Linked DNA regions of Bdellovibrio bacteriovorus. The protein of the gene in region 1 interacts with the protein of each later gene in a pairwise test. Links are inferred from orthologs where the notes say so. Each region holds a gene or a part of one and is shown in the gene's direction. Other genes may lie near its edges.

Region 1 (16,191 bases):
GATGGGAACTTCACAAGACTATGGGATAAATTTAGGAAGACATAGCAAACACGAGATTGTTGTAAAGGACGAGTCCTGCGCAAGATTGAATCACTTTCGTGTTTCGAGGTGAGATTTTCCCCCGAGAAGCCTCAGGGGAAAATGCATCAATGTTTATCTCGGCTGAACAACATCACATGTTGGGAAAGTGAAACTTTTAAAGAAAGAAGTTCCCGCTTCACCACGAGTCACGTGAACCTGTGTAGAAATTGTTCTTGGCACAGTCACGTCACGAGTTCCCCACTCTGTGCAAACTGGTGTTTGCTCGCCAGAACCTTCAAAGCGTAAACACTCTGGAGCTTCGTAAGTGCGAGGTGCTGTTTTGTGAACTGTTTCATAACGAGCACAAACCCAGTCTGTGATCGGACCGCCACCTTCACCTTCAGGAATGTTTCTTTTTACCGGAACAAGCTCGGCACACTCTCTTGTTGCGCTGATGGCTCTGATCTCATAGTCCGTCATGCAGGCATTTGACAAAGAGATGCCATGCAAATTGTAGCCATGTTCAACGACAGCATCGCGATCCGCGAAGATCTGACTCCAGGAACTTCCAGCATGAACGGCGAACGCACTTGAAGAAATAACCAATGTTAGTAGAGAAACAAATACTGATTTCATAAAATACCTTTTTTCTGTTGTTTTAGTGTTTTTCAAAGTTGCGCAACAGCCATGGAATGTTCCGCAAAATTTCCGGTAACGTAGCGGAACACTCCGCGAACAGTCTAAATACAAAAATGTAATTGTGGTTCAGCAGGTAAAAAGAAAGTGTGTGGTCTGAACGTACCCAGAAAAGAAGTGTCGAATTAAAGATTTTCAAATCCGAAATTTGCGAGACACTGAAGACGCTCCTATACCGGAAATTTGGAGGAGTTCGATGCTTCACGAGAACGTACGACAAATCGCTGTGGCCTTTGAGCTTGCGGGCATTGGCACCATTATTATTGGTGCCATTTATTCTACTGGAAAATATTTAAAACACTATTTTAATAAAGATCCGGAAGGATATCGCAAGTATCGCAGCGGTATGGGAAACGCCATTCTATTGGGACTGGAATTATTGGTTGCCGGAGACATTATCGGAACCGTCGCCGTTGAGCCCACTTATCAAAATTTAGGAGTGTTGGGCCTTATCGTTTTGATTCGAACTTTTTTAAGTTGGTCTTTGAGCGTAGAGATTCATGGGCGTTGGCCTTGGCAGGAAAACAACAAAGACCTTAAAGAATAATTTTAAAAAAGAAAATCCGACTCAAAAGTTTAGAGAGACTTTGAATTCTTAAGCGCAAGCCATTCTTCTTCATACAAAGAGACATCTGGCTTTTTTATTTTTTCTGGAGCGGGGCTGACGTATTCCGCCTTCACTCCGTCCCAACCGATGTAGTGACGAGTCAACCCTTCTTGCCCGACCTCGAAGTTCGGCACAAGATACGTTTTTCCTCCACCGTTCGGAATATCTAAAGAAAGATTCGGCATCGCGAGTCCGGAAAGATGACCCCACAACTCTTTTTGAATCTCTAATGAGTCTTCAACAGATGTCCGCAAGTGATCGGTACCAATCGAAGGATCGCATTGGAACATGTAATAAGGCTTCACACGTAAATAAAGCAAACGACGATTTAAAGCTTGGACAATTGCAGGATGATTGTTGATGCCGTTAAGTAAAACCATTTGATTCATCACCGGAACGCCGTTATCGACGAATCTTTCCAAAGCTTCAACAGCTTCCGCTGTGAGTTCTCGCGGATGATTGAAATGAGACATTAAAAAGACGGGCTTGTGTTTCTTTAAAATCCTCACCAAGTCATCTGTCACACGCATAGGACATACCACAGGCATACGGGAACCAATGCGAATGATTTCGATGTGCTCAATATTTCTTAGGTCCGTCAGTACACGGTCAAGTTGCGCATCACTGACAGTTAAAGGATCTCCGCCAGAAAGAATAACTTCGCGAAGGCCCGTGTGTTTGCGGATGTAGTTGAGCGCTTGCTCGTATTCGTCGTTTTTAATAAACGCTTGTTCTTGTCCGGTGAAATGTTTACGCGTGCAAAAGCGACAATAAACACTGCAGATATCCGTGATCAAAAATAAGGCGCGATCCGAATAGCGATGAATCACGCGAGGCGCGGGATTATTTCTTTTCTCTCCCAAAGGATCGAGCATCTGCTGCAAGCCTTCTTCGATTTCATATTTTTGCGGCATTAAGATCTGACGGATCGAATCGCCAGGCTCCCCCGCAAGGCTTGCGTAGTAAGGCGTTGTGCGAATATTAAAAAGTTCTTTACCACCTTGAAAAGCCAGACGCTCTTCTTCGGAAAGCGTGAAGTGTTTTTCAAAATCGCTTTGCGTTTTCAAGCTATGGCGAAGCTGCCAGGTCCAATTATTCCAATCAGACTGGGAAACATGCTCTGGCTTAGGGCTTCGAGGGAAATGAAACTTCATCGTCGTGGTTATGAATGAAACTGAGTTAATAGGCAAGACGTCTTATAAAAGTGACGTGAATGGGCGCTTTCAGGGTGTTTTTCAAAGTTGGCGGTCGTCAGCTCTAAATCACTGATTTCAGGTGTTTTTTTAGCCTTCTCAGGGTGGGACACCAGAAGTTTTACAGAGAGCCACTTGCGATTCCCTATTCTCAACATGAGAACCCTTTGAAATTTTCATCACTTACCCCCTCTGGCACCAAGCCCTCAAGTTGGCGCGGCCCTCGCTTTACATCAGGTTAGGAAAAAGGGTCTGGAAGACCCATATATAGGAGGACTTATGAAAACTTTCACTTACCCAACACACAAATGGGTCTTAACGGCGACACTGCTCGCTGTGCTAGGTTTAAATGTATCTTTCAACACTCATACTGCGGGAGTGGCGTCTGCTGACTTCGCCTCTACAGAAGGTGAAGGCATCACGCCATCAAAAATCTACACCGCCGACGGTGTGGTCCCAGTAAAATACATTGATAACGGTGAAGACAAAGTCCTCGCGTTAGTTCCAAAGAAAATGACAGAAGGTAAAGCCTGCGACTCTTGCGGCTACGAATCCTATCCATTAAGTGTAAAAAACAAAGAAGACATCGACAGCTTGAATGTCGCATTGATGAAAGCCATCGGCGCCCGCTTGACGACTCAGGAAAAACCGAAGGCGGAGGCGACGCAGGAAGTGGAAGCGTCGGGCGATGCCAAGATCAATCCATTCGCATCTCTGGAAAAATGTGACGACAAGAAAAGCAACTCTGACGTTCTTTCTTGCCGTACTACTAAATATATCCGCATTCTTAAATCAAACGCGAAATCGATCAATAAAGAAGACGCTTATGATTACTACAAAGAAAATATCGAATCTTTGATCTTGAGCGAAATCGCTGAATCTCGTCGCATCGTAAACGGCCAAAGAAGAGCATCCGTAATGCCAGGCCAATGGAGCTTCTTCAGCGAATCTGATTCCGCGATGAAAGATCCTGCGGCAATGCGTGATGAAGCACTTAAACTTGTACGCGAATTGATCAGCGGCGTTCCAGGCAAATTCGAAGATGTAAGAAGAAGATTGATTTCTGCCGAGTCAGAGATGATCCGCGCCGAAGCTCTTGAACTACAACAAACATATGTTCAAGCTAGAGACACTAAAGATCCATATCTTGGAAACTATTTGTTCAACGAAGGTAACTACCGTAGAGCAGACCTTGAATCATTGCTGAATAATGTCCTAAGCCAAACACAAATGGGTCTTGAAGGTTTGAAATCTTCTGAGACAAGTGCGACTTTGAAGAACCAGTATATGACTGAAATCAACTCGTACATCCAAAAAATCTACAACGGTATGAATACTGATGTTTACAACTTCATGGGAGCTGGAATCGGCGGAGGCACTACTGTACTTCCAGGTGTAAGCTTAGATTCTCGCCTACAAAACCCAGGGCGCATGGGAACAACGACGACAATAGTTCCAGGTGTTTCAACAAGAACAGGAGCAAACCTAACAGTTTCCCCTGGAATCGTAGTTCAACCACAAGTTACGACTGTCCCTGGAACTACTCTACCGAACTTCCTGCCGCAAACTAACAACGGCGTAAGCTTCGGCACAGTATCGCCAATCTCTCCGCAATCACTGCAACAAAGACTCGACATCCGCGGCAGATTCTAAGAATACAGCAAAAGAAAAAACTAACAGTTCCTCCAACGGGCTCACGACGGGCCCGTTTCCTATTTTAACTAACGACGTGACGCAAACGCTTACTTCCACCGTGGAAGTAAAATTTCATTCGAAGAGTCACCCCGACGATTTCAAAAATCAAATCAACGTAAAAACCGGCGAAGCCCAGAAAAAACACCAGCTCCCATTTCGGGATTTTTTTTTATTGTCTAGAGATGGAGTCGCCTCAGCAAGATTTGCAAGGGAAGTGGTTTGATGCTTCTCCGAAGGAAGGCCTTCGCCGGCGCACGATGCGCGAACCGCCTGAAAGGCGGCGGCGACGAACCACGATGGTGTGCCGACCGCAGCGAGAAGCTTCAAACCACTTCCCTTGCAAATCCCCCGCTCGAAGCCAATTCCAAGCCCCAGAAAAAAAATCCCGAGGGACTTTCGTCCCTCGGGCCCTGCTCACCACCAAACAAGATGTAATCATTTAGTCATCAAGCTGTCGTACAAGTTGCAATCAAGTTGTTATCAAAAGCTGATGGCGGCTTTAGATGCAAATCCAAATGTAAAACTATTCTCTAAACCGTCGTTGCCATTTTTAAAGGCGTCACCCGGGAAGAGAAGACCGACTTGATTCACCCACTGAATTCTTTCAGATGGTCTGTAAATCACTTCGATATCCCATTCTAGGCCCAGATCTTTTGAAGAATCAACAGAGTTTTTTACGACATTAGAAATTTGTGCCCACACGAGTGTGTTGCGAACATCCACTTTTTCATTCCATGCGTAGTTCACTGAAGGTGCAACGTAGATGGTGTTGCTCACAAGTTCATCATCCGCAGAGTTTCCAACATTCGCAGAATTTCCCGCCGTTGCATCCGCTTGAGAAACATCTGTGCGGTACGCATTCGTGTTCAAGAAATCTTTTCTGCCTAAACGGTGATTGAAAAGAAGCATTGCCGGCCCGTAGTTGCGGTTGAAAGCGTAACCGCTGAACTCTGTTGATGACGGGTCATCTCCAGTCGCCATACCTAACATCAATTTGTAATCCCATTTGGATTCATTCTTCTGGCTGTAAACTTCAGCTGCGATACCGAAACCATTCACGCTGACGTCTTCTGTGCCTTTTGTCACTCCAGACTCACCACTTTGGAAACCAGCTTCTAATTTGAACCCGAAAGCATCAAAGCCACGACCCAAAACGAAGTTCGTTCTTTGGATGTTCATATCTGAGTTCATGCTGTCGCCGCCCATTGCAGCTACTTGTCCGTCCGTGTAAGCCAAAACTTCTTTTACGCCTTTAACGTTTTCTTGATAAACGCCAAGCAAAGATTTGTTCTCTTCACTTTCATATTGAAGTTGGAAACCCAATGTAGAGATCGTTCCACCCTGACCGTAACCGCTGGATTGTTTGCGGCTTAATTGCGGCATGAAGAACCAGTCACCTACTACGATTTTGTAAGCAATCATATCGCGAGTGTCGTACCAGTGATCAAAAGGACCTTTACCCGCGTTGTAAGTCATACCCAAACCGAATTCGAAGGGAGCACGACCGACGATCAAAGCGCCGTATTCTTGGTTCACATTCAAGTAAAGTTGGCTGACTTTCAAATCAACAGAACCTTCGTTCGTCGAAGTCGCAGTGCCTTGTGTGTTTTGATTCAATCCCCAGATTTCACCTACTTGCGAGTTCGGATATTGAGAACTGTTCAAAACATCGAAGCGAGAAATGATGTTTACGCCATCAGCCGCGATGATTTTTGGGCTCAAGTAAAGATAGTTCAAACCATAGGCTTTTCTTTCAGAAGGTGAACCCAAAGATGGTTTATCCACTTCAGTCCATTCTGCGCGGTAGCCCCCGCTCCAATCCAAACTCATGGCGTTGGCCGTTGTGGACAAAAGCGCCACCGAAAGACCCAATGCTTTCAAAAGATTCTTATTCATTTTCATTCCTTTTATTTTGCGACCACGCCAAGGACATCCCCCTCGCGAAGGATGATGAGGTCTTCGTTTTGAATTTTGATTTTATTGCCAGCGTACTCAGAGAAGATCACTTTATCACCGACAACAACGTCCATCGGTTTCAAATGACCTTTTTTGCTCATGTGACCGCGACCGACAGCAACAACCTGACCTTGTAGATTGCCAGAAGTATCTGCCACTGTATCCGGAATGTACAAACCACCTGGAGTCATTTTCTCTGCTCCAGAAAGTTGCACGATCAAGCGATCATCCAATGGAGTTACGAAATTGCTGAGATCCAAATTTTTCGTTGGGGCTTTTTCTTTGACCAAGTGAGAAGCTTTCGGCGCAGAAGCGACTTTCGCAGGAGCTTTAGCCGTTTTCTTAACAGCAGAAGGTTTCGCTGCTTTTTTGGGAGCGGCCTTCTTAGGGGCTGCCTTTTTCACTACGGCCTTTTTTGCCGGAGCTTTTTTCGCCGCCGTTTTTTTTGCGGGGGCCTTCTTAGCCGGAGCAGATTTTTTAGTTACTTTTTTAGGAGTTTTTTTAGAAGCGGTCTTTTTAACGACCTTTTTAACATTGGCTTTTTTAGCAGAAGCTTTCTTCTTAGCCACAACCAATCCTTTCGTTCAAACAAGCTTAGGAAAATTTAAATTTCGCTCATTTGCTTCAGAGAGAGTTTTGCACTACTCTTAACATATATGTTGCGACCACGATTAAAGACCATTTTAATTGCTTTTACAATCCTTGTGACGCTTGTAATCATCTCTGGCCTTGGCGTTGGCGTCTATGCCTACGTCACACTGGAAAAAGAACTGACGGAAAAGTTGGAGTCGAAAAAGTTCATCGTTCCGACAGAGTTCTATGCAGCTCCACCAACTTTTTACGCTCACAGCTTGATACAGATTTCCGAAGTTGAAAAACAGCTTTTGCGCCAGAATTATCGCCGTCGCGACTATGATCAACGCATTCTTCCCGGAGATTATTTCATAGCCAATCGAGAGCAGTGTGCGGCCCGTTTGCAAGTGGGTTTGAATGAAAATCAAGAGGCCTGCATCGGTTGGGTGACATTGGATACGGCTACCGCTGACGTGGACAGCTCTTTACAAATTCTGGTCGTACAAAAAGATCGTTTGATCTCGCAAATTTTTAAAGGGGCTCCGTTTGTCGAGATGACCGAAGCCCACGCCGAAGCTCCATTACTTGCTCAATACATTGGCAATGAACCTTTGATGCAAAAGACAGTGACATTAGGAGAAGTTCCTCCGATGTGTCTGAATGCGATCATGGCCATTGAAGATGCTCAATTTTTGGAGCATGGCGGAGTCAGCATTAAAGGTATCTTCCGTGCGCTGGTAAAAAATATTGCGGCGGGACGAAGAGCTCAAGGTGGTAGCACCATCACTCAACAACTTGTAAAGAACTACTTTTTAACAAGTGAAAGAACTCTGAAAAGAAAATTTCAAGAGTTCGTGATGTCCATCCTGTTAGAATCGCGTTTTTCAAAAGATCAGATCCTTGAAACCTATCTGAACGTCATTTACATGGGACAAAATGGAGCGTTTCAAGTTCGCGGGTACGGTTCAGCAGCCCGTTACTATTTCGGAAAAGAAATCGCGGATCTGAATTTAAGCGAATGCTCACTGATGGCCGCCATCGTGAACAGTCCCGGCTTGTACAACCCTTTCCGAAAACCTGAAAACGCAGAACGCCGTCGCCATTTGGTTCTGGAAAAAATGCAAGGTCTTCAGTTCATCTCCAAAGATGAAGCCGACGCCGCAGACCGCTTGCCACTTCCGGGCGAACCCAGAACTCAAGCCTCTGAAACCGCACCTTACTATCTAGATGCCGTTCGCAAGCAGCTTCTTTCACAAAATATCAATCCCGAGGGTTTAAAGATTTACACCGCTTTGGATTTGGAAGCGCAAGAAGTGGCGCAAGTGTCTTTGCGCGGCCACTTAGACAATCTTGAGAAAAATAACAAATACATCAAAGGTCTTCGCGAAAAAGGCAACAGCCTTGAAGGCAGTGTCCTAGTAGCAAACAATGTGACCGGCCTTGTGAGTGTCGTCGTAGGCGGCCGTAACTATCGCATGACTCAATTCAATCGCGCTATTGATGGGCACCGCCAAATTGGTTCGATCATGAAGCCCTTTGTATACCTGACGGCGCTTTTAAATCAAACCTCTGAAGGACAACCGTATACTCCAATCACGTTACTGAACGATGAAAAATTCAATTACAAATACGAAGGCCAATCTTGGTCTCCGGTAAATTACGGAAAACAGTATTTCGGACAAGTTCCGATGTTTTATGCGTTAAAGAACTCTTTGAATGCTGCGACAGCGGCTCTAGGTATCGCCGTCGGATTAGGAAACGTGATTGATGTCACCCACACCATGGGCGTCACATCAGAACTGAAATCCTTCCCGGCGATGACTTTGGGAGCTTTCGAAATGTATCCGAAAGAAGTTCTGCAAAGTTACATGACCCTTGCGAACATGGGCCAAAAACAAAAAATCTCGTTTGTTCGCCGCGCTCTGAATTCTGATGGCGTAGAAATCTTCGCTCATCAAATAAATCCCGAGCCCACAGTCGATCCTGCAGCCGTCGCAAGTCTTGTCGGGATGATGAAGCAAACTGTTCTGTCAGGAACTGCTCGTTCGATCACGCTCAGTGGATTTCAGAATCCCGCTGCTGGAAAAACAGGAACGACAAGCGATAACAAAGATGCTTGGTTTGCCGGGTTTACTCCCTATCTGACGACGGTGGTTTGGGTTGGTTACGACAACAACCTTCCGCACCGATTAACGGGTTCTAGTGGAGCAGTACCAGTGTGGACGCAATTCATGAAAAAAATCGGGACGCGCTTCCCGGCCGATGATTTTCCTTGGCCGGAAAACACGAAGAAAGTGCTCTTAGATCAAAGCACTTTGGAATCTTTAAATGCGTTTAAAGAAAATGATCCGACTGAAGTTGAATTGATTTTCGACGCCGAAAAAGCACCGAACTGATTTAAAGTTTAATCTCTAAGCCTTCGTAGGCAAAGTCCCATGGGATCGGCGGAAGTTTTTCGCCGTTTCTAGTCGCGAATCTTTCGCGTGATTCATAGTACTCACGCGTTTGTCTTTTAAGTTCTAAAACATGCTCAATACGAGCGCCAGGATCATGATGGGCAAATAAAATGCGTTTGATTCCCTCGCGAAGGGCGATATCCAAGCCCACTTGAGCCGCACTATGTCCCCAATTGGCTTTTTCTGCCAACTCCGGAAGAGTGTACTGCGCATCGAAATACATAAGGTCAACGTTTTGATACAAAGGCAAATCCTCCGCAAGCTCTTCGCGGGTCACACGAGTGCCTTCGGTATCCACGCAATGAGCGTAGGCTTTACCTTCACTTTCCACTTTCAAGCCCCAACATGGATCGGGATGATCCAACTGGTAAGGCGTGATGGTCATGTCTTCTAATTGAAAAGGCTTGCGAGGTTCTAAAGTATGAAAAACCACTTTCGCCTTTAAAGATTCAAACGGAACCGGGAAATAAGGACGACTGAAAATTCCACGAATCAAAGATTCAAGCTCGGGCTGAACCGCATAGTAGTGAACTTCACAGCCAGGAATAAAGTGAGGGGTAAAGAACGGCAATCCAATCACATGATCCCAATGAAAGTGAGTCATGAAGATGTGAAACGCGCCCTTAGACCGACCCGTGGTGCCACTCATGATTCGTTCACTTAAATTGCGAATCCCACTGCCACCATCAATGATCAATTGAGCTTTATTACTTTGAACCTCAACACAAGTTGTCGCTGCTCCATAACCGCCGATGCTAGGAACTTCTGCCGTCTGAATGTATTTAGAAATTTGTGAAGGATCACGATAGCCCATAGAGAAGAAGTTACGAAGTACTCCTTCAATATGATAAGTCCAGTCCGTTGGAGGAGGTGCCGATGGAATTGAGCCCCGAACTCCCCAAAATTTTATCGTGAGCGACATATGATTCAGGATAACTATTTATAAACACGAATCAAATAACATATTAGGGGCTGGACTTCTTATCGTAGTTCACCACCACGTACTCGGACCATGGTACTGCCTGGCAAGTACGGATAATTTGAGTTCCTTCCACATCCGCGCTGGTTTTTCCCTCTTCAACGGCCGCCCCGCAAGTACCGCAAGTCCCCTCCATACAAGAATATGGAGGATTGATTTGAGCGATGAGTGCCAGGTCCAAAAGTGTTCGTCCCTCTTCAGCAATGACCTCGGTGGCCTTACCCTCGATGATAAATTTTACCTTCATACCCATCATCAGAGCATTTCGGTAAATTCCGCACAATCAGTTTATGGTATCTAGCGACATTTACCGGTAATTCGTTCTGATTTTTTATTTTTGCTTTTGCCTTCTAAGGATTCCTTGGTAAGCCTTCGTGTCGCCCTGAACGGACGTTCTGGTATCTGAAGCTTGGAAGCTTCTTAAGAAGGGAAAAGGATTATGATCAGAAAGCAAGTACTCGCGCTTTTGTTAGCGTCAGGCCTATTGGGAACCGTGGCACCAGCTCAAGCTGGTTGGGAAGTTTTAAAACCTGCAAACATTTGGGAAAAGATCCAAAAAGAAGTTGCTAAGCAGGATATTGGAGCCAGCGTTAATCTTGTAAACGCTGAAATCTTAGAAGGGATCTCCACTTCACTTCGTTATCGTATCGAATCTGAACCATCTTACGTTGATGGCTTTTATACTCGCATCGACAAATATTCTTTAAAGTTCGATCTGAACCCAGGCGACTTTATCGACGACCTAGACACGCCCGTTGGCATGAACATCGAAAAAGATTCTGAAATCGTTTTCGCTCGTCAGTTCAAAAGCCAAAAAGACTCTTTATTGGCTTTGCCGTACACTCCAAGAAACTTGCCTTTCACAGCTAAGAAAGCTTTGGAACGTTTGGAGCCAGGAGATTTCGTGGCTTTCGAAGGCCGTTTGGCATTCGTTGTTTCTTTAAGTCACGACGTTCTTAAAGGTGAATTCACTGCGGGAGCTTCAACACACGCCTTCATTTCAGGCGAATTCATGGTTCATATCTTCCGCATGGCTGACGACAAGGTCCGCGTGAAGTTGATCGCAGTTCGCGGCAAAGGCGTTGGCGCTAATGCCGGTATTGATCTTGATGATGATCTTGAAATTTTGGGTGTGCACATCATCGACGACCGTATTCAAAAATGGTTGAGCATCACGCCGCTTGATTTGAGTTCTGGTATCAGCAAGAACGACGTCGTTATGCTGGACTATGTTTTTGACTTGAAGAATTCAGATGCTGCCAGAGCTTACGACAGCTTGATGCTGCATAAAGTTCAATTGAAAGACGTCAAAATTGCGAACCCTTTGGTAACTCGCAAAGATCTGACTCAAGAGCTTTTGACGGATCTAACTGACATTGAAAACATCGCTTTGGAAGACGGCCTATTGCCGCCTGAGCAACGTCGTATCGACCGCGTGTTCAAAGGCTCTTCTGAAGGATTCAATAAAGACGCCCGTGTTAAGTTTGGATTAAGCTTGTGGAAGTTCGAAGCTGGTAAAGCTTATGGCGAAAACAAAGTCCTTAGTTATGACAAACAAGATAACGAGCAGTACTTCCTTCTAGACACATTATCTCGCTATAAAAAAACGAAAATCCTTTTTGGATTGTTCGGTGAAGAGACTTTGATGACTTCAAACTTGCTATTCACTGCGGATTCCAACTGGGTTCCACAGCGTTTCGTAACTTTGACTTCTAGTGCAGAAATGAAAATGCGCGATGTTTCTAAAAGAGACTTCGAAGAAATCCAACGCCTGGTTAAAGACACTATCGGCGAAAAGGAATTTAACAAAGTTCCTTGGCACAATTGGAACAGCGACAACGCAAAAAAACACGTGAACGGCTACTTCAAACAAGAAGTGTTCTTCAACCCTGAAGCGTTGAACGTCATTCCTTACATGACTGAAAAAGCTCTAGCGGCGCGCTTCAAACAATACATTGAAGAGAAGGGTCGTCCTCGCTCTCGTCCATTCGTGGGTGGCAACAGCCCTATCGATTACATCACAAACTGGGTGGCCGCATTCACCGGCGATATCAACCGCGTGGCAGCTCGTCTTAAGATCGTGATTGATCCTAAGAAAACAGTCCAAGAGCGCTTTGATGCGTTCGAAGACTTGCAACAAATGCCAATCTGGAAAGAGCGTGGCATTGGCTTCTTAATGTCTTTCATCTCGGAGGCGGACCGTCCTAAGCTTCTTCGCTATGAATTGATTCTATCAGCGAAAGGCACGAACTCGGTTCAATACAGCTTCGGCAACTTCAATGAAGAAAAGCTTTACCGTTCGTTGATGTACATCCAAAACATCATCAACAACCGCTCTTTCGATTTGCGTCTGTACACAGATGGTAACGGTGAGTTCCGCACAACAGCGACTTCATCAAATCCGTAATCGAAATTTGATCAATTAGAGAAAAGACCCGCCGGATAAGCGGGTCTTTTTTTATGTCTTCGCCCTAGCAATTTGAATCGAGTCAAAGAAAGAGCGCCTTACCAGCAAAGCGCCTTTTTTGTTCGCAAGCTCCTGAATATCCGCACTTTCGACTAATGACGTACACAAGACAGCCTTGTACAAATGCTTTTGCGGAAGCGAGTCTAAAAGATCAAAGCCCGTTTCTTCTTCTCCAGGAAAAAGCAAGTCCGCTATCAGAGTCAGATTTTTCTCGGGGTTTGCTATAAGAAATTCTTTTGCTTTAGAGAGTGTCGAGAAAGAAGAAACCTTGATTCCTACGTCCTCAAAACGTTTCCGTAGACTTGCAGAGTCTTCTGCAGTCACGATGACAGCGCTTTCACTGACACCGAAGCGAACCGCTTCAAGAGCCATTGGTACCACAATTTTAAAACACGCTCCTTGCGCTGAAGGAATGTAAGACACGACTCCCCCAGTGAGTTCTAAGTCCTTTTTGACCTGATAAAGTCCCAAACCTGTTCCACCTTTTTTATTAAAGGTCGATCCCTCTTTAAAAAGCGATTTGACGTGCTCCGTAGGAATTCCTGGGCCGTTGTCTTTGAGGTAAATCACGATAATCCCCGCCTGCTTTTCTGCACTAATTTCAATCAAGGGATCAATGCCTTTGGCGTAACAAGCTTCCAACGAGTTATTCAGTAGATTTGAAAAGGATCGCTGAATAGCATAAAGCGGCCAATACGCGATTACGTCACTAGGAACTTGATTCAAGAACCGCGCTTTCTCATGCACTTTTTCATAGGAAGAAATCAGTTCCGAAAGCGCCGCCTTCAGCGAAGTATCCCCTTGCACTAAATCAGAACCCTTCGTCTTATATCTTTGAAAAAGATCTTCAGAAATATTTCGAATTCTTTGTGTGGCATTTTCGATAAGATCCCGCAGGTCCCCCGACACTTGCCCTTTCAGAAGTGAACTCGCCACCTGCAACGCCATCAACGGACTGCGAATATCGTGCGACACCTGCCCCACCATGCGCAACGTCGCTTCGGTGGTCGCGGCTTTGACCATGATTCGAGCTTGAAGCTTTTCCCGCTCACTTTTTTTACTTTCTTCAAAAAGCTTTCTGTCTGCAGAGCGAAGTGAAACAATGAATAGAATTGGAATTCCAAGATACTGAATTATTAATCCACCGACCAAAATCCGACTGAAATCCAAGTTCAGCGAGTAGAATCTAAAAACGGCTAGCGAAAGCAAAAATGCTAGAGTAGGAACAATAAAAGACCACGCCACAAACAAGGCGGGACGATGATAAAACTTTCTCAACAAAAATAGCTCTAAGGAAATAACAAAAAAGATCCAAAAAAAGTTGGCACTTGCTTTCGCTTCTTTGATCCAATCGGTATTTTTAATATTATTAACTATAGTAATTAAGTATTTTCCCTCAGAAAAATATCCCTCATTTGTCGCGTCTTCCGAAAAGGAGAATCTTGCAAACTGGTGCGTCGAAATTGCACCTGAATGATGATCTTCTGAGCTAATAATGACGATTTTATCTCGAACTTGAACCAAATTTTCAGTATCTAAAGAAAAGGTTCCTAATTTGTCAGCGGAATAGAATTTTATATAAACCTGCTTCGTCCCTAGGACATCGATGACACCTTGAGCTTTATCAAGATCGATGTTTGGAAGCTCAAATACCTTCAAGAAATCTTTTAGATCGCTATCAAGACCAATTCCGTCCATACTGAAAACGAGTTTTCGAGTTCTCTGGTCAGACACATTTAAGTGAAATTTATGAATTAGGTGTCGAGAGAATTCATCGAAGTGCCTTGAAGTTGCGAAAACTCTTCCTTCACCGGCGCCCCATCTTGAATATAAATACAGATTCGATAACTTTTCTAAGCGCTTTTCAAACCGATCAAGTTCCTCTTCGGACGCTAGGATCTCGCCAGGAGAAATTGCCAAAATAATCTTTTTGGCTTTTTGCATTTCAATTTTTTCAACGAGCTGCTGTAGTTTGTTAATGGGAATAGTAGGATTTTTTTCTTTCAAAGAACTGATGGAGATTTCAACAACATCACTGTCATGAATCGGAAATCGTGAAAGAAAACCTCTTAGATCTAAAAATAATGCATCTAAGTAAGACATCCTAAAACTTAGGGACGCAAACGCGAACAATCCGCCAAAGATGAACGGGAAAATCCACGAGATTTTTCTGAAAGTTTTGGTGGTTATAGACACCTTGTCTTATCGGAAAATTAAATACGAAGTTGATTATTCACCACCTGTTGAATCATTATCACTTCGTGTATTAGTTACCTTTTGATCCTAGGTCGCCTGACAAGGAGCCAAAAATACACCGCCACATCCATTGTAAGTTATTGATTATACTAGATATTATAATGAAAGCCGGATGTCTCATTTTGGAACGCTTATTGCAGCTCCTTAATGCGCATGGAACAAAGACGTTACAAAGACATTGTGGCATTTAAATGGGGACAAAGCGCTCCCCTAGCGTTCCATGCCCGAAATCTTGAAGTCGCAGAGATTTCTGAAGAGACTTGGTCGACAATGCAAGCCACTGACGATGTCAATGAAGCGTTGGCCGAACTTTCAGCTTGGGAACAAGATAGCAACCCCGACGTTAAATCTGGAAAGCTCGAACCAGGTATTCGCAGTCTTACGATTAACGTTACTCAAATTTGCAATTTGAAATGCACATACTGCGCGGCCGGTGGCGACGGAACTTACGGTGCTGCGCAAACAAAGATCAATGTCGAAAAAACTTTGCCACAGTTGAAATTCTTTTTGGAAAGACTCCCCGACAATAGCAATTTCAAAATTACTTTTCTTGGAGGCGAACCCCTCCTTTATCCTGAAGGGATCCAAGAAATTGGCAACTATGTGCGACTTATGGCTGCCGGTCGGAATATCCATCCACGTTTTTCCATCGTAACGAATGGAACATTGATTAATGAAAAAACCTTGAATGTACTTAAAAGTATTCAAGCCAATATCACTATCAGCGTCGATGGACCTGCAAGCATTAACGACAAGTCTCGCCCAACGAAAACAGGCGCTAGCAGCACGGAAATGGTCGTTGACGGACTCAACCAAATTTCTGCTGTTCGCGACTCTTTAGGGCTCATCACGCTGCACGGAGTTTTTAACGCTGATAATCTGGATTTAATAAAAGCCTATGAGTTCTACCGTCAATTCGACGTGGATAAATACGAGTTCACGTATTCAGTGTCTGACAACGATGATGTAAGCAATAGAGAATTCGTTTCGCAAATGAACCTGATCGCAAAAACAGCGTATGCAAAAGGCGGCGAGAGAGAACTTCGTAAAATCGGCGTCTTTGACCAATACTTCCATGCACTTGATAGTCAGCAACAAACAGAGAATCATTGCGGCGCTGGAAAATCCTTCCTGATGGTAGATGCCAAGAACAATCTTTATACTTGCCCGTGGGAAGTGGGAAATAAAAATGAACAGGTTGGCCACGGTGACAACCTTGATTTAGAGAGTCTGAATGAATACCAGGCTCCCTTGATCGAAAAGAACAACTGTCAAAGCTGCTGGGCACGTTA
Region 2 (3,000 bases), 130 kb from region 1 along the record:
CCGTCATTTCTTTCCACTCTTTGGAAGATCGTATTGTGAAAAATATCTTTAAAGAGGCGGAAGATCTTGGCAGATCCGTTTATAAAAAAGTGATCGTTCCCACTCAGGAAGAGTGTGACAAAAACTCTCGCTCGCGTTCCGCGAAATTGAGAGTCTTCGAGAGGAGTGCTCAGGATGAGCTCGGAAAACTTTAGGCAGCTAAAACCTTTTTTTAGCATTCTAGTTATCATCTTTACTTTGTTTTCCATCGTCTTCCTGCAAATGGAAGAACGCCGCATGGGCTATAGCGTTTTGAAGCTGACTCGCGAGCATAAAAAAGTGTGGGAAGAAAAACGCACCAAAGAAATTGCGCTCGCGAAAATCACACGCCCCCAACTTTTGGATACGATGGCTCAGCAGAAGTTCACTCTTAAAAAGGTGCAGGCCAATCAGATCATTCACTTAACGGGCCCCGTGACGAATGATGTAGAAAAAGTAGTGAATAAAGACATTGCGAAAAAGGACCTGTAGTTGAAATCACGTATTGTCATCATCTTTGTTGGTATATTGGTTCTGTGGTCGGCGCTTATCCTGCGTGCAGGATATTTGCAATTTCTTCCGAACGACCGATTGAATTCTTTGCAGAACCGTCAATTTCAAACCAAGGTCACGTTGCAGGCCCGCCGCGGAGCCATTGTCGATAGCAATGGACGTGACTTGGCGATGTCAGCCGCAGCGTACTCTCTTTATGCAGATCCCAAAATTATTGAGAATCGCAAAGTCGCTGCGAAAAAATTGGCGAAGGCTTTGAATCAGTCTTATGAATCCGTCTATGCAAAAATCAAAGATGGCAATCGTCGATTTGTTTGGATCCAGCGTATGTTGGATCAGGCGACGGCGGATGAAATCAAATCCTGGGATATTCGCGGCCTTTCTTTCGTTGAAGAGTGGCGCCGTGTGTACCCGAACGAAACATTGTTAGCGCAGACTTTGGGATTTCTGGGAATTGAAGGTCAGGGGCTTGAAGGCTTAGAGCTTGGATACAATCAACTTCTTGCGGGTAATCAAAAGAAAGTATCCGTGAAGAGAGATGCTCGTGGACGTCCCCTAATCAACGATGGTTTGATGTTTATTGAAAATCCAGAGGGCAGTGAGCTTCGTCTGACCGTGGACTCTGAACTTCAATACCGACTTGAAAGTGAACTCGCCAATGCGGTTTCTACGTTTGAAGCCGATCATGCCGTGGGTGTGATCCTGGATGCAAAAACTTCTGCGGTTTTAGCTTTGGCTTCAGCGCCGACGTTTGACGTTAATAAAGCGATGAAGGCTCCGGGCGAGCATCGCCGTAACAAAATCGTGACCGATGCTTTTGAGCCGGGTTCAACGATGAAGACTTTCGTGATTGCGGCCGCTTTGCGTGACGGTTTGATTCAACCAAACACGAAGTTCTATTGTGAAAAAGGAAGCTTCAAAGTAGGTGATCGCATCATTCGTGAAGCGGAAACGAAAGAAAAGTTCGAAGATCTGACAGTGAGCGAGATTCTCGCGGTTTCTTCAAATGTCGGTACTACGAAGATCGCATTTAAGATGGGATCGGACAAACTTCGCCAAGGTCTTTTGGATTTTGGCTTTGGTCAAAGGCTGGGCGTAGATCTTCCGGGTGAAGCTCGCGGCATGGTGCAAGCCCTTCCTTGGAGACAGCACTTATTGAGTAATATCTCTTTCGGTCACGGTATTTCAGCGACACCTTTGCAAGTGGCGAATGCATTTGCAGCCATTGCCAACGGAGGGGTGTTGAACACACCATACATCGTTCAAAGCATTCGTGACGCCGAAACTGGAGAGTTGAAAGAAACGGAAGTGAAACCCATCCGTCGCGTTCTTACTGCCGAGCAAGCCGCTCAAATGCGTGCGATGCTTGTTGGAGTCACTACTACGGGTGGTACGGGTGGCAATGCTCGTGTGGATGGATTCATGGTCGGTGGTAAAACTGGAACGGCTCAAAAAGTAAATCCGAACGGACGGGGTTACCTCAAGGGCGCCTACATTTCTAGCTTTGGCGGATTTATTCCTGCGAATGATCCGAAGTTTGTAATTTACGTGGCGGTGGATTCTCCCCGCAAAGCCTATTACGGTGCGACGGTCGCGGCTCCTTTATTCTCGCGCATGGCTTCGTACGCGGTTCGTAAAGAAGGGATTGCCCCACTTCCAATGGCCGAAGTTTCGACTGTCGATAAAAAAGTTCGTCGTATTGCTGCCGAACCGAAACCAGTTGTGAAAATTCCACCCAAAGAAGTTTTAACGGCGACAGAGTTAGACAAAGCCACGGAAGTGGTTACGGGCGAAACAGTTCCGAACTTAAAGAACATGACGACTCGTGAAGTACTTCGTCGCATCAACGGTCAAGACTTGAAAGTGAAATTTGTCGGTCAAGGTGTTGTCGCAGATACAATTCCGGATGCGGGTTCCCTGGTGCCGGAAACAAAAGAAATCACGGTTATAATGAAATAAAAGTAAAGGGAAGATTGCAGTGATCTTCCCTTTTTTTTTGTCCGAGGTTTCTTCAAACATCGGCCACTTGTGTCAGCCTTTTACTCCCCAGTTAAAAGCTATTCCCAGTTCATTCTTTGCTCGAAGAGTTTCAAAGCGAAGGCCAGATTGTTGTTGCCTCGCTGAATTCTTTCACAGAAAGTACACGGGTATGGAAATCCAGCAGGCGTCGCAGTCAGATCTTTTAAAAAAGTACTTCAATCTTCCGCAGTTTCGTCGCGGGCAAAAAGAGATCATCGATGCTGTGCTAGCCAAAAAAGATGTCTTAGCCGTTCTGCCTACGGGGGGCGGTAAATCTTTATGCTATCAATATCCGGCTGTTCACTTTCAAAAACTCGTGATCGTCATTTCGCCTTTGATCGCTTTGATGAAGGACCAAGTCATGTCTTTACAAAGGCTGGGTATTCCGGCGGGATGCTTGCACTCTGGTCAGTCAGACGATGAAAAACGCGATGTTTTTGCAGAGTTGAA

The links.
Region 2: the proteins of AZI87_RS04180 (region 1) and AZI87_RS03575 interact in binary tests that used the Escherichia coli proteins (3 or more experiments, as listed by UniProt). The link is inferred for Bdellovibrio bacteriovorus from one-to-one orthologs.

The regions. Positions count from the first base shown.
Region 1 is NZ_LUKD01000001.1:881,517-897,707, forward strand. The notes cover bases 6,558-9,504. They hold AZI87_RS04180 (transglycosylase domain-containing protein), read left to right. Parts: upstream 6,558-6,872; coding sequence 6,873-9,137; downstream 9,138-9,504. Other genes in these bases: AZI87_RS04175 (co-chaperone GroES), read right to left, coding at 6,558-6,737; AZI87_RS04185 (MBL fold metallo-hydrolase), read right to left, coding at 9,139-9,504. In the rest of the region: AZI87_RS04145 (hypothetical protein), read right to left, coding at 154-657; AZI87_RS04150 (DUF1622 domain-containing protein), read left to right, coding at 914-1,264; AZI87_RS04155 (KamA family radical SAM protein), read right to left, coding at 1,294-2,478; AZI87_RS18095 (hypothetical protein), read right to left, coding at 2,487-2,675; AZI87_RS04160 (hypothetical protein), read left to right, coding at 2,797-4,170; AZI87_RS04170 (hypothetical protein), read right to left, coding at 4,693-6,108; more of AZI87_RS04175, read right to left, coding at 6,120-6,557; more of AZI87_RS04185, read right to left, coding at 9,505-10,119; AZI87_RS04190 (2Fe-2S iron-sulfur cluster-binding protein), read right to left, coding at 10,163-10,432; AZI87_RS04195 (hypothetical protein), read left to right, coding at 10,616-12,583; AZI87_RS04200 (sensor histidine kinase), read right to left, coding at 12,635-14,746; AZI87_RS04205 (radical SAM/SPASM domain-containing protein), read left to right, coding at 15,053-16,191. UniProt on the Escherichia coli protein: Cell wall formation. Synthesis of cross-linked peptidoglycan from the lipid intermediates.
Region 2 is NZ_LUKD01000001.1:758,610-761,609, reverse strand. It holds AZI87_RS03575 (penicillin-binding transpeptidase domain-containing protein), read left to right. Parts: upstream 1-510; coding sequence 511-2,490; downstream 2,491-3,000. Other genes in the region: AZI87_RS03570 (RecQ family ATP-dependent DNA helicase), read left to right, coding at 2,681-3,000; AZI87_RS03580 (hypothetical protein), read left to right, coding at 175-510; rsmH (16S rRNA (cytosine(1402)-N(4))-methyltransferase RsmH), read left to right, coding at 1-194. UniProt on the Escherichia coli protein: Essential cell division protein that catalyzes cross-linking of the peptidoglycan cell wall at the division septum. Required for localization of FtsN.